DNA from 2 places in the Streptomyces sp. NPDC058525 genome. Region 1 is predicted to be linked to the other one. Evidence: riboswitches for the same ligand, from Rfam matches in the RefSeq annotation. Region 1 holds a riboswitch; the other holds the start of a gene.

Region 1 (6,974 bases):
CCAGGCGCGGCGCAGCGACCGGACGGCCGGGGTGCGGTGCGCGTGCTGGGTCAGCAGCCCGTAGAACTGCGGCAGCTCCAGGGAGGGCTCGGACAGCCGCAGCGGCCCGGCCGGCATCCGGTCCAGGCCGGTCGCGATCCGGCGCAGGTCGGCCCACGGGACGCCGAGCCCGCCGCCCTGGGCGTGCGGGTTGAGCCACAGGCCCCAGCGGTCCGGGTAGAGCGCGCGGGCGATGTCCCGCCCGGTGACCACCTCGTAGCCCCGGTTCCAGCCGCTGGCGGCCAGCTCCTGCGGGGAGGTCACGCACGGGGCGTAGCCGAGGCTCTCGACCTCCATGCCGCCGTACTGGGCGTCCGGGGAACCCGGCTGCCCCTGCCACAGCAGCATCCACACCCGGCCCTCGGCGAGGGCGTGCAGAAGTGACTCGTAGCCCTCATAGCGCCCGGGAGTCACCTGGCGCAGCATGTGCTCGACCTGCCCGGCCGCGGCCGTGCCTGACGCACTCACCCGGTACCCCTCTTCGTCCGCCCGTCGTCCACGCGTACCCCAGCTTAAGCGGCCCTACGGAAGGTAGAAGGGGCGTACGCGCTCACGAATCCAGTCCGTGACCGGGTCCTGCACGGCGTCGAGGAGGATCAACTGCACCGGCCAGGGCGCCGGGACGCGGGTCAGGGCCCGGCCGAGGGCCTCCAGCGGGGCGCCGCGCGTCTCCGGCTCCCATCCCACCAGTCGGACACCGATGAACAGTTCCGGCTCCCCGCCCTCGACGCTGGCGAGGCAGCGGTGGGCGGCGGCGACCACGCCGGTGGTGCGGAACTCCTCGGCGGCGGCGGCCAGGAAGTCCACCGGGTCCTCCTGCCAGTCGGGCTCGTAGAGCCGGACCCGACCGCCGGTGGACGGCCCGTCGAGCGGGGTCCGCCCGGTACGGCACAGCTCCGCCACGGCGGGCGGGGGCAGGGGCACGCCGACGGCGCCCTCGGGATTGAGGGCGATGCCGAGCTGCGGGGGCAGGCCGCGGGCGAACTCCACGGCGGGGGCCACGGCGAAGTCCATGCCGGGGCCGACGCAGTAGCGGAACTGGGCCTCGGAACTGTAGACGGGGACGTACGCGGCCCCGCCGATGTCCATGGTGGGCAGGTCGAGGCTCGGGGCGTCGGGTGCGCCGCCGCCGGGCAGGGGCACCCAGACCTGGCTGCGGCCCAGCACCTCCAGGATCCGGGCCCCGGCGTCCGGCTGCCCGAGCGCCGCGCCGAGCACCTGCTCCAGCTCATTCCCCGGCCAGCCGGTGCCGCTCGCGCTGCCTTGCATGTGCCGCTTGCCTCCGTCTGTGGTCCCGCCGAACGTCGTGGCGAGATTATCCGCTGCGCCCGCGCCGGGGGCTCCGCCGGGGCAACCCGCTCCTCAGTCGCCGGAGGGGCTGTCTTGTGCCGCGGCACCGCTGCGGGGGCTCCGCCCCCGTACCCCCGCTCCTCAAACGCCGGAGGGGCTGGATTTGGCTCCGGCTCGCCGGCAGGGGGGAGGGGGTTGCCCGAGAGCGCCACTGCGCGCGCTTCGCAGGACTACGCCGGCACAATCCAGCCCCGCCGGCGTTTGAGGCGCGGGGTCTGGGGCGGAGCCCCAGTGGCGGAGGCTGGGCCGCGCGGGCGGAGCCCTGGTTCGGCGGGGCCCGGGCTAGGGGTGGAAGGTTATGTGGGAGACGGCGGCAGCCGACGGGCGGTCCAGGAGGGTGACCGACGCACAGCCCGCCGGCGGACGCCCGGCCTCGGCATCGCGCAGGAGCCTCGTCACCGCGCCCCGGTGACGGGCGAAGGCGTACGCCGAGACCCGCCGCCCCCGCGCCGCCTGCCCGGACAGCGCCTCCTCCGGGCTGCTGTCCAGGAGCAGCAGGTGCAGCGCCCGGCCCCGCCGCCGCGCGACGGCCGCGAGCAGGCCCCGTACCCACGCCTGGGTGCCGCAGTCGTGCACGACCACCGAGGCTCCGGAGCGCAGGGTCCGCCACAGCCCCCAGTAGTGCGCGGCCCGCACCAGCGGCCGGTAGGCCCCGTACGGCAGCCCCGCCGGCATCCGCCGCTCCCAGCGCTCGCGGGTGTCCTGGGAGTCGATCGCGCCGCCCTCGGCGGCCGCCCTCTTGATCAGCGTGCTCTTGCCGCCGCCCGGCAGTCCGGACACCACCACGATGTCGCCCGCGGCGAAGCCGAGCCGGCGCGCCCCCCGCGCCCCGGCCCCGCGAAGGTCCCGTACCCGTCCGGCGCCCGCGCCCGCGCACGCCGCACCGGCGCCCGCGCCGGCACCCGCACCGCCGCCGCGCTGCGCCGGCACCGCGTCCACGGTTCCCACAGCCGCCACTACTCCGAATCGCCGCACAGTGTTCGCCTCCCCCGAATCGGGTCACCAGGACCCTTTCCCACTGAGTGTAAAGAGACGGTAATCCGGGAGCACCGGTTCCGTTCCAGCCTTCCCGCCCCGTACGAACTTTCGGGGCCCCCACGCCCGATCACCACAGCGGCGTGCAATGATGTGCGCCATCTGGACCAACTGCATACCGGCCGCTTGAATCCGCGCGGGAGAGTCCCGGCACGCCGCGAGGCCGTGCACGGGCGCCGAAGGAGCAAGAACCTCCCTTGAATCTCTCAGGCCCCGTACCGCGTGGATGAGGCAGATCTGAAAAGCGAGCCGTCCGACGGGCGGCTCCACCCAAGGTGCAAGCCGACCGTCCCCGGCAGTGGGGGAACTCTCGGCGAACCTCTCAGGTTCCGATGACAGATGGGGAGGACCTTCCTCGTCATGTCATGCCCTGGGACCCGGGAGCCACACCCATGAGCAACGCCCCCCGCCTGACCGCACTCGATGCGCTGCACCGCTCGCTCGGTGCGACCATGACCGACTTCGCGGGCTGGGACATGCCGCTGCGGTACGGCAGCGAGCGCGACGAGCACAACGCCGTGCGCACCAAGGCCGGCCTCTTCGATCTGTCCCACATGGGCGAGATCACCCTGACCGGCCCGGAGGCCGTCAAGGTCCTGGACTACGCGCTGGTCGGCAACATCTCCACGGTCGGCGTCGGCCGCGCCCGCTACACGCACATCTGCCAGGAGGACGGCGGGATCCTCGACGACCTGATCGTCTACCGCCTCGGCGAGACCGAGTTCATGGTCGTCGCCAACGCCTCCAACGCCCAGGTCGTCCTGGACGCCCTGACCGAGCGCGCCGCCGGCTTCGACGCCGAGGTCCGCGACGACCGCGACGCGTACGCGCTGATCGCCGTCCAGGGCCCGGAGTCCCCCGGCATCCTCGCCTCGCTCACCGACGCCGACCTGGACGGGCTCAAGTACTACGCCGGCCTGCCGGGCACGGTGGCCGGAGTGCCCGCGCTGATCGCCCGTACGGGCTACACCGGCGAGGACGGCTTCGAGCTGTTCGTCGCCCCCGAGCACGCCGTGGAGCTGTGGCAGGCGCTGACGAAGGCGGGCGAGGGCGTCGGCCTGGTCCCGGCCGGCCTGTCCTGCCGCGACACCCTGCGCCTGGAGGCGGGCATGCCGCTGTACGGGCACGAGCTGACCACCTCGCTGACCCCGTTCGACGCGGGGCTGGGCCGGGTCGTGAAGTTCGAGAAGGAGGGGGACTTCGTCGGCCGCGCCGCGCTGGAGGCCGCCGCCGAGCGCGCCGCCGCGAACCCGCCGCGCAAGCTGGTCGGCCTGATCGCCGAGGGCCGCCGCGTCCCGCGCGCCGGCTTCTGCGTGGTGTCCGGCGGCCAGGTCGTCGGCGAGGTCACCTCGGGCGCCCCGTCGCCCACGCTGGGCAAGCCGATCGCGATCGCGTACGTCGACGCGGCACACGCCGCGCCCGGCACCTCCGGCGTCGGCGTGGACATTCGCGGTACGCATGAGCCGTACGAGGTCGTGGCCCTGCCGTTCTACAAGCGGCAGAAGTAGCCCCGTACGGCACCTCGCAGTACCGCCGTCTCAGTACCCAAGACCGCTGTTCGTATCCACTCCCCCGCATCCAGGAGAATCAGGCCATGAGCAACCCCCAGCAGCTGCGTTACAGCAAGGAGCACGAGTGGCTGTCGGACGCCGAGGGCGGCGTCGCGACGGTCGGCATCACGGAGTTCGCGGCCAACGCGCTCGGTGACGTCGTCTACGCCCAGCTTCCCGAGGTCGGCGACACCGTGACCGCGGGCGAGACCTGCGGCGAGCTGGAGTCGACCAAGTCGGTCAGCGACCTGTACTCCCCCGTCTCCGGCGAGGTCGTCGAGTCCAACCAGGACGTCGTCGACAACCCGGCGCTCGTGAACACGGACCCGTTCGAGGGCGGCTGGCTGTTCAAGGTACGCGTCGCGGAGCAGCCGGACGACCTGCTCTCCGCCGACGAGTACGCCAAGCTCACCGCCGGTAACTGACCCAGGGGATCCTGATGTCCGTACTGAACACCCCTCTCCACGAACTCGACCCCGACGTCGCCGCCGCCGTCGACGCCGAGCTCGTGCGCCAGCAGTCGACCCTGGAAATGATCGCGTCGGAGAACTTCGCTCCGGTCGCCGTCATGGAGGCCCAGGGCTCGGTCCTGACCAACAAGTACGCCGAGGGCTACCCCGGCCGCCGCTACTACGGCGGCTGCGAGCACGTCGACGTGGTCGAGCAGATCGCGATCGACCGCATCAAGGCGCTGTTCGGCGCCGAGGCCGCGAACGTCCAGCCGCACTCCGGTGCGCAGGCCAACGCCGCCGCGATGTTCGCGCTGCTCAAGCCGGGCGACACGATCATGGGCCTGAACCTGGCCCACGGCGGTCACCTGACCCACGGCATGAAGATCAACTTCTCCGGCAAGCTCTACAACGTGGTCCCGTACCACGTCGACGAGTCGGGCCAGGTCGACATGGCCGAGGTCGAGCGCCTCGCCAAGGAGTCCAAGCCGCAGCTGATCGTCGCGGGCTGGTCCGCCTACCCGCGCCAGCTGGACTTCGCCGCCTTCCGCCGCATCGCGGACGAGGTCGGCGCGTACCTGATGGTCGACATGGCGCACTTCGCCGGCCTGGTCGCCGCGGGCCTGCACCCGAACCCGGTGCCGCACGCCCACGTCGTCACCACCACCACGCACAAGACCCTCGGCGGTCCGCGCGGCGGTGTCATCCTGTCGACGCAGGAGCTGGCCAAGAAGATCAACTCCGCGGTCTTCCCCGGTCAGCAGGGCGGCCCGCTGGAGCACGTGATCGCCGCCAAGGCGGTCTCCTTCAAGGTCGCGGCCTCGGAGGACTTCAAGGAGCGCCAGGTGCGCACCCTGGAGGGCGCGAAGATCATCGCCGAGCGCCTGGTGCAGCCGGACGTCACCGAGGTCGGCGTCTCCGTCCTCTCCGGCGGTACGGACGTGCACCTGGTCCTGGTCGACCTGCGCAACTCCGAGCTCGACGGCCAGCAGGCCGAGGACCGGCTCCACGAGATCGGCATCACGGTCAACCGGAACGCGATCCCGAACGACCCGCGCCCGCCGATGGTCACCTCGGGTCTGCGCATCGGTACGCCGGCGCTCGCCACCCGCGGCTTCGGCGCCGAGGACTTCACGGAGGTCGCGGAGATCATCGCGGCCGCGCTGAAGCCCGCGTACGACAGCGAGTCCCTCAAGGCCCGCGTCTCCGCGCTCGCCGCGAAGTTCCCGCTCTACCCGTCGCTCTAGCTCACGGGCTCGGAAGGGGCCCGGCCTTGTTTCTGCACAGGGCCGGGCCCTTTTCATGACCAAAGCCCCAGGCGGATGCGGCCCATTGCCACTGAATCGTTCAAGAAGCGGCAAATAGGCTCCGAATAAAGGAATCACCGCATCCCCTGGCAGGACGGACACGCACCCATGGACATGAGCGCAGCCAACAAGAAGGGACTCAGTCTCTTCGCGCTGGTCATGATCGGCATAGGCTCGATCTTCGGATCGGGCTGGCTCTTCGGAGCCGGTACGGCCGCCCAGGTCGCGGGTCCGGCGGCGCTCGTCGCCTGGGTGATCGGCGCGGTCTTCATCGGCATGATCGCCATGTCCTACGCCGAGGTCGGCGCGGCCTACCCGATCCCCGGCGGCATGGCCCGCTACGGCTCCATCTCGCACGGCCCGGTCCTCGGCTTCATCACCGGCTGGGCGGTGTGGATCGCGGTCGCCTCGCTGATCCCGATCGAATCGATCGCGGCGACCCAGTACATGTCCTCTTGGAGCTTCGGCTGGGCCAAGGACCTGGTGGACGCCCAGTCCCACCAGCTGACCGCCTTCGGCATGGGCGTGGCCCTGCTGCTCACCATCCTGCTGTGGCTGTCCTGCTACTGGTCGGTCCAGCTCCTCGCGAAGATCAACTCCCTTCTCACCCTCGTGAAGTTCGCCATCCCCGTGCTGGCGGTCGTCGCGCTGATCGCCTCCGGCTTCCACACCGACAACTTCACCGCCCACGGCGGATTCGCCCCCAACGGCTGGACGGCCGTCCTGACCGCCGTCACCACCTCCGGCGTGGTCTTCGCCTTCAACGGCTTCCAGGCCGTCGTGAACCTCGGGGGCGCCGCCAAGAACCCCGGCCGGGCCATCCCGATCGCCCTGGTCGGCGCGCTCTCCCTGGGCCTGGTGATCTACCTCGCCCTCCAGACGGCCTTCCTGGGCTCCGTACCGCCGGAGCACCTGGCGCAGGCCGGCGGCTGGTCGGGCGTGAACTTCAACTCGCCGTTCGCCGAGCTCGCCAAGCTGCTGATGATCCACTGGGTCGTGGTGATGCTCCAGTTCGGCGCCTTCATCTCCCCCGCGGGCTCCAACATCGCCAACGTGGCCTCGGCCGCCTACATGGTCCAGAACCTCTCCGAGACCGGCTTCTTCCCGAAGAAGCTGGCCCAGACCCACCCCGTCTACGGCACCGCCCGGCCGGCGATGTGGATGAACCTCGGCTTCTCCGTCCTGCTGCTGGTCACCGTCGGCCACAGCTGGAAGACCCTCGCCCCGATCATCTCGGCCGCCAT
Region 2 (6,974 bases), on a different contig from region 1:
CGACCACCGCCTGGGCCGCGTTCCACACGTCCGCGAACCGTGCCGGGGTCACCTGGAGGTGCAGCTGTACGGAGGTGCAGGCGGCCTCCGGCACGATCGACCCGCTGTTCCACACCAGCCGCTCGACGCCGTCGATGTCGAGCGTGAAGTCCTCCCCGCGCATCATCAGGATCTGCTCGTTGAGCAGCGAGTAGCGGTCGACCGCCGAGAGGTTGGCGGTGACCAGGTCCTCGCGGGTGATCGTCGGCAGAATGCCGATCATCACCACCCCGGCATCGATCTCCGCGGCCTGCCGGTGGGCATAGCCGAGCCCCGCGCTGAGTTCCTCCGCGAGCTGATCGAATACCCGGCCGCCGAGGCGGTGCGGAAGGACGTTCACCTCCAGGTTGAACATTCCGAGTTCGGTCTGGAAATCGGGGCTCGCAATCCGCTCCAGCACCTGGGCATTCACCATTCTCGGCAAACCGTCGGCACCCGCGAGATTCAGCTCGATCTCCAGCCCCATCATGTTCTTCGGACGATCGAACCTCTTCTCCGCCAGAAGTCGCTCCAGCCCCTCCAGGCACTCGTGAAGCTTCCTTCGATACCGCTGCCGATCGGACAGGTCGAACCCGCCTGCCACGACCTTCTCCCCCATCGAAGCTTCCCTCCTCGAGTGGGCCTGGCCCCGTGGCGCCCAGGCGCGCGTGTACGGTCGATGATGCCCCGGCAGCGTGATCCATAACGCGGCGGGGGCGTGCGTGGCGAGGAGCGCGCGCCGGTTTGGCCGACGGGCGGTTTGGCACATTCACCTGGCAAGTCGGTACACGCAAATTCCGCATCGACTTTGCCTGTTCCCGATAACCGGCGCTTTCCAGCCGAGCCCCTTTCCGGTAACCTCCGAGGTCAGCGCGGCATGTTCGCGCCCATCCGGCATGAATGCCATGTCAGCGGGACCGGTAAGCGCCTTGTCGGCAATAGGCGGGACAGCTAGCCGAAACACTGCGTGAACACATGTCGTATAAACTCCGCAAACGAGGCAGAGAGTTGGCGCGCGGCCATTGCCCCTCAGCCCCCCTCTGGCCCCAGAATGCGACAGCGCCGTCCGCACCTGCCCCCGTTCCACAGGTCTCCCAAGTGAGAGGCGACCCACTATGCCGCTGCATGTCCCTCCGGCCCCCGCACCCGCCTTGCGCAGCGTCCTCGCGGCCCTCGGTTCCCCCACCGCCGTCCACGAGGCACATACCCCCGCCCTGCGCGCCCTCCAGGGGCCGGTGACCGCCGAACTCCCCCTTCCGGTCCATGTACTCGACCGGTTGAACATCTCGGACCTGGCGTCCGGCGGCAGGCCGCCCCGCACCCGCCTCACCGGCTGGCGGTTCCTCATCCGCGGCGGGGACCGCTACGTCGCGGCCGCCGACACCCGGCTCACGCCGGACGGTTGGGTCTTCTCCCACTTCTTCGAGGGGCCGTACGTCGCGGCCACCGAACGCGCCCTGCGCCAGGCCGAGTCGCTCTCCACGGCGTACCAGCCGAGACTGCTGTCCGTACCGGAGCTGTACATGCTGACCCTGTGGCTGCACGGGGCGGTGGGCGCCGACGCCTCCGCCGGCCTGCCCGCGGGCGAGGACCTGCTGGTCCCGCTCGCGCCGGCCCCGCCCGGCATCGCCGCGTACCGGCCGCATCCGGTCTCCGAGCTGCTGCCCGTCATGACCCACCGGCTGACCCCCGCGACGGCGCCCGTCCCGCCCACGCTGGCCGCGCCGGCGGCTTGAGCGGACCGGTGGCCCGAGTGACCCATTCGGCCTAGCCCGCTCGGGCCACCGTCGAACCACCCAAAATGACAGGGGAGTTGGCCTGAACCGCCCGCACGAGTGATGCGTCATCAATCTATGAGGACAGCTGGCGGGAAATACCTGCGAAGCGGCTGTCGTGGGGGAAGACTGATGACAAGCTCCCCGCGGGTGCGGGGATGACCCAGGGGGACGGCCATGAACGACGCATCGAGCCGTAGCACGCAGACCACACCGCAGCGAAAGAACGCATCCATGTGCCAGCACCAGCCAGCCTGCCCGTCAGCCGAATCCGCCGACCGGGAGGCCGCGCTCCCGGTGGCCAACCACCCGGAACAGGGCTGGAGCCTGCTGTGCAACGGCGTCCTGCTCTTCGAGGACACCGGTGAGCTGCTGCCGGACGGCCAGATCATCGCCCCGCACCGCCCGCTCGCGGCGGCCCAGGTGATGAAGGCCGCCTGACCGGCCGGAAACGGCAGGCCGGCCGCGGCAACGACGAAGGGGCCGGTCCGGGAGAACTCCCGGACCGGCCCCTTGCTCATGCTCAGTTGTCGTACTCGTCCAGCGGCGGGCAGGAGCACACCAGGTTCCGGTCGCCGAAGGCACCGTCGATGCGGCGCACCGGCGGCCAGTACTTCTCCGCGGCCGTGACCCCGGCCGGGAAGACGGCCTCGTCACGGGTGTACGGGTGGTTCCATTCGCCGCCCAGCGCCGCCGCGGTGTGCGGGGAGTTGGCCAGCGGGTTGTCGTCCACCGGCCACTCGCCGGCCGCGACCCGCTCGATCTCGCCGCGGATGGCGATCATCGCGTCACAGAAGCGGTCGATCTCGGCGAGGTCCTCGGACTCCGTCGGCTCGATCATCAGCGTGCCGGCCACCGGGAAGGACATGGTCGGCGCGTGGAAGCCGTAGTCGATCAGGCGCTTGGCGATGTCGTCCACGCTCACGCCCGTGGACTTCGACAGCGGGCGCAGGTCGATGATGCACTCGTGCGCGACCAGGTTGCCCGGGCCGGTGTACAGCACCGGGTAGTGCGGCTCCAGGCGCTTGGCGATGTAGTTGGCGCCGAGCACCGCCACCTGCGTGGCCCGCTTGAGGCCCTCGCCGCCCATGAGGCGCACGTACGACCAGGAGATCGGCAGGATGCCCGCCGAACCCCACGGGGCGGCCGAGATCGGGCCGACGCCCGTCTCCGGGCCCGCGGTCGGCTGGAGCGGGTGGTTCGGCAGGTACGGGGCCAAGTGCGCCCGGACACCGACCGGGCCGACGCCCGGACCGCCGCCGCCGTGCGGGATGCAGAAGGTCTTGTGCAGGTTCAGGTGCGAGACGTCGCCGCCGAAGTGACCCGGCTTGGCCAGGCCCACCAGGGCGTTGAGGTTGGCGCCGTCCACGTAGACCTGGCCGCCGGCCTCGTGCACCTGGGCGCAGATGTCGGCGACGTGCTCCTCGAACACACCGTGCGTGGACGGGTAGGTGATCATCAGCACGGCGAGCTCGTCGCGGTACTGCTCGATCTTGGCGCGCAGGTCGGCCGCGTCCACCTCGCCGTCGTCGGCGGTCTTGACGACGACGACCTTCATGCCGGCCATCACGGCGCTGGCGGCGTTGGTGCCGTGCGCGGAGGACGGGATCAGGCAGACGGTGCGCTGCTCGTCGCCGTTCGCGCGGTGGTAGGCGCGGACGGCGAGCAGCCCGGCCAGCTCGCCCTGGGAGCCGGCGTTGGGCTGGATCGAGACCTTGTCGTAGCCGGTGACCTCGCAGAGACGTTCCTCCAGCTCGTTGATGAGCGTGAGGTAGCCCTCGGCCTGCTCGGCCGGGGCGAAGGGGTGCAGCTGGCCGAACTCGGGCCAGGTCACCGGCTCCATCTCGGTGGTCGCGTTGAGCTTCATGGTGCAGGAGCCCAGCGGGATCATGCCGCGGTCCAGCGCGTAGTCCTTGTCCGAGAGCTTGCGCAGGTAGCGCAGCATCGCGGTCTCGGAGCGGTGCTGGTGGAAGACCGGGTGGGTCAGGTAGTCGTCCGAGCGCAGCAGGCCCTCGGGCAGCGTGTCGGCGGTGGTCCCGTCGAGCGCCTCGATGTCCGCGGACACGCCGAAGGCGGCCCAGACGGCCTCGATGTCGGCGCGCAGGGTGGTCTCGTCGCAGGAGACGGAGACGTGGTCGGCGTCGGCCTGGTACAGGTTGACCCCGCCCTCGCGGGCGGCGGCGACGACCTCGGCCGCGCGGCCCGGGACCCGGGCCGTGATCGTGTCGAAGTACGCGCCGTGCACGATCTCGACCCCGCCGGCCTGCAGGCCCGCGGCGAGCAGCGCGGCGTAGCGGTGGGTGCGGCGGGCGATCGTCCGCAGGCCGTCCGGGCCGTGGTAGACGGCGTACATGGCGGCCATGACGGCCAGCAGCACCTGCGCGGTGCAGATGTTGCTGGTCGCCTTCTCGCGGCGGATGTGCTGCTCACGGGTCTGCAGCGCCAGGCGGTAGGCCTTGTTGCCGTCCGCGTCCACGGAGACGCCGACGAGGCGGCCCGGCAGCGAGCGGGCGTGCTTGGCCTGGACGGCCATGTAGCCGGCGTGCGGTCCGCCGAAGCCCATCGGGACACCGAAGCGCTGCGTGGTGCCGACGGCGATGTCGGCGCCCAGCTCGCCCGGGGAGGTCAGCAGGGTCAGCGCGAGCAGGTCGGCCGAGACGGTGACGACGGCACCGAGCTCGTGCGCCTGGTCGATCAGCGGCTTGATCTCCCGTACGGCACCGGAGGCGCCCGGGTACTGGAGCAGCACGCCGAAGACGCCGCGCTCGGCGATCTCGGCCGGGATGCCGTCCGAGAGGTCCGCGACGACGACCTCGACGCCCGTGGGCTCGGCGCGGGTCTCGATCACGGCGATGGTCTGCGGCAGCGCGTCCGCGTCGATCAGGAAGACGCCGCCCTTGACCTTGCCCACGCGGCGGGCGAGCGACATGGCCTCGGCGGCCGCGGTGCCCTCGTCGAGCAGCGAGGCGCCGGAGGTCGGCAGCCCGGTGAGGTCGGCGACGACCGTCTGGAAGTTCAGCAGCGCCTCGAGGCGGCCCTGCGAGATCTCCGGCTGGTACGGCGTGTAGGCCGTGTACCAGGCCGGGTTCTCCATGACGTTGCGCAGGATCACCGGCGGCGTGAAGGTCCCGTAGTAGCCGAGGCCGATCATCGGGGAGAGGACCTGGTTGCGGTCGGCGAGCGAGCGCAGCTCGGCGAGCACCTCCGCCTCGGTCCGCGCCTCGGGCAGGTTGAGCGCTTCGGCGGTCTTGATGACATCCGGCACCGCGGCGGCGGTCAGCTCGTCCAGGGAGCCGTAGCCCACCTGGGCGAGCATCTTCGCCTGCGCCTCGGCATCCGGGCCGATGTGGCGCTGCTCGAAGGGGATGCCTCGCTCCAGCTGGGAGAGCGGAATGCGGTTGGCGGTCATGTACGGAGGCCTCCTGGTCGTACGACCTGCGAGGGGCACCACGGCGCGGGCACCCGGACGGCCTCCCCCTCTGTCATCTCAACCTGAGAGCTTCACCGGATCCGCAGGGGTCGCCCGCGAGGTCCGGCTTTCACCGTCGGTGAGGAGTGGGACCGGCACTGCACGCCCGGTACCCGCCCCTGCTTTCCAGAGTGGCCTCGTCCGTGCGGTACGTATGCCTGAGAGATTCCGGGGAGGATTTGCTCCTTCGGCGCCTCCGTCACGTTCACTCGGAGGACTCTCCCGCACAGGGTCGACAGCCAGCACCCAGCCTACCAGCGAGGATCTGGGCACTCCCCGAGTGGCCTCCTTTCCCGATATGCACTTCTGTAGTCATTACGGAGGAGTTGCGACCATTTGGAGGGACCGTGCAGACCGACATCGATCCGCGCAGCCTGATCGGCCGCAAGGCGTTCGACCGCAACGGCACCAAGATCGGCACCATCGACGAGGTCTACCTCGACGATGCCACGGGAGTCCCGGAATGGGCAGCCGTGCGGACCGGCCTGTTCGGCCGGGACGCCTTCGTCCCCCTGGAGCCGAGCGAGATGGTCGGCGACACCCTGCGGGTGCCCTTCGACCGCTCCCTGATCAAGGACGCACCCGACTTCGGCGTCGGCCGCCACCTCTCCCCCGAACAGGAGCTGCAGCTCTACCACCACTACGGCCTGGACGTGACCCTGCCCAGCGACTTCCAACGCGACTTCGGCCGCCTGGCGGGCGACGAGGGCTAGGCCGTCGGGCTACGAGGCCGAGGGGGCCGGGGAGGCCGGGGCCGGCGGCTCGTCCCCCACCAGCGGCAGCGGATCGGACGGCTCCAGCTCGGGGTCGTCCACCCGGAAGGTCCGCACCCGGCCGGGCTCCGATCCCGGCCGCTCGAACCGTACGGTCACCCGCCCGACCCCGCTGCCCTGCACCCACCCGGGCCCGTACACCGCGTGCCGCACGTCGCTCCCGGCCGTCCACCGCCGCTCCACGGCCGCCTCCGGCTCCGAGGGCGCCCCGGGCCGCTCCCCTGGCGGCTCAGTGCCCGCCGCGCCCTCCGCGCCCTCCAGGGCCCCCGCAGCGGCCCCGGCCGCCCCACCGGCCCCGGAGGGCCCATCGGGCCCGGGCGCCTCCCCCGTCCCCTCCTGGGGCTCGGCGGCCAGTGACTGCGCGAACAGGTCCTCCTGCGTGTAGTCCGCCAGCCCGGTCACCCCCACGCCCAGCAGCCGCACCCCGCCCGTGGTGTCCACGCCCTCCAGCAGCCGCGCCGCGGCCTCGCGCACGACCGCGGGGTCGTCCGTGGGCCCCCGCAGCGTCTCGGACCGCGTCAGCGTCGAGAAGTCGTACCTGCGCACCTTCAGCACGATCGTCCGCCCCGAGTGCCCGGATCCGCGCAGCCGCTGCACGCACCGGTCCGCGAGCCGCTGCACCTCGGTCCTGATCCGCACCCGGTCGTGCAGGTCTACGTCGAAGGTGTCCTCCACCGACACCGATTTCGCGTCCCGCTCCGCGACCACCGGCCGGTCGTCGATCCCCAGCGCCATCCTGTACAGCCCCACGCCGTGCGAGCGCCCGAGCATGCGCACCAGCTCGTCCTCCCCGGCCTCCGCCAGGTCCCCCACCGTGGTGATCCCGGCGCGGCGCAGGTGCTCGCCGGTGGCCGGCCCCACCCCGGGCAGGGTCCGTACCGACATCGGCGCGAGGAGCTCCCGCTCCGTACCCGGCTCGATCAGCAGCAGGCCGGCCGG

Evidence for each region. Region 1 has a riboswitch for glycine ahead of gcvT (glycine cleavage system aminomethyltransferase GcvT). Riboswitches for the same ligand answer to the same signal wherever they lie in the genome.
Region 2: another riboswitch for glycine. It lies ahead of gcvP (aminomethyl-transferring glycine dehydrogenase); the one in region 1 lies ahead of gcvT (glycine cleavage system aminomethyltransferase GcvT).

The regions. Positions count from the first base shown of each region.
Region 1 covers NZ_JBHXNP010000020.1:27,461-34,434, reverse strand. The annotation lists gene ACFWP3_RS12800 (enhanced serine sensitivity protein SseB C-terminal domain-containing protein) at 1-507, opposite strand, end outside; gene ACFWP3_RS12795 (enhanced serine sensitivity protein SseB) at 562-1,308, opposite strand; gene ACFWP3_RS12790 (AAA family ATPase) at 1,672-2,328, opposite strand; glycine riboswitch at 2,552-2,655, shown strand; gene gcvT (glycine cleavage system aminomethyltransferase GcvT) at 2,817-3,932, shown strand; gene gcvH (glycine cleavage system protein GcvH) at 4,019-4,399, shown strand; gene glyA (serine hydroxymethyltransferase) at 4,414-5,670, shown strand; gene ACFWP3_RS12770 (APC family permease) at 5,839-6,974, shown strand, end outside.
Region 2 covers NZ_JBHXNP010000064.1:34,114-41,087, forward strand. The annotation lists gene ACFWP3_RS26810 (glutamate-cysteine ligase family protein) at 1-637, opposite strand, end outside; gene ACFWP3_RS26815 (hypothetical protein) at 1,134-1,754, shown strand; gene ACFWP3_RS26820 (DUF5999 family protein) at 2,028-2,234, shown strand; gene gcvP (aminomethyl-transferring glycine dehydrogenase) at 2,317-5,202, opposite strand; glycine riboswitch at 5,399-5,497, opposite strand; gene ACFWP3_RS26830 (PRC-barrel domain-containing protein) at 5,610-5,975, shown strand; gene ACFWP3_RS26835 (DNA polymerase IV) at 5,985-6,974, opposite strand, start outside.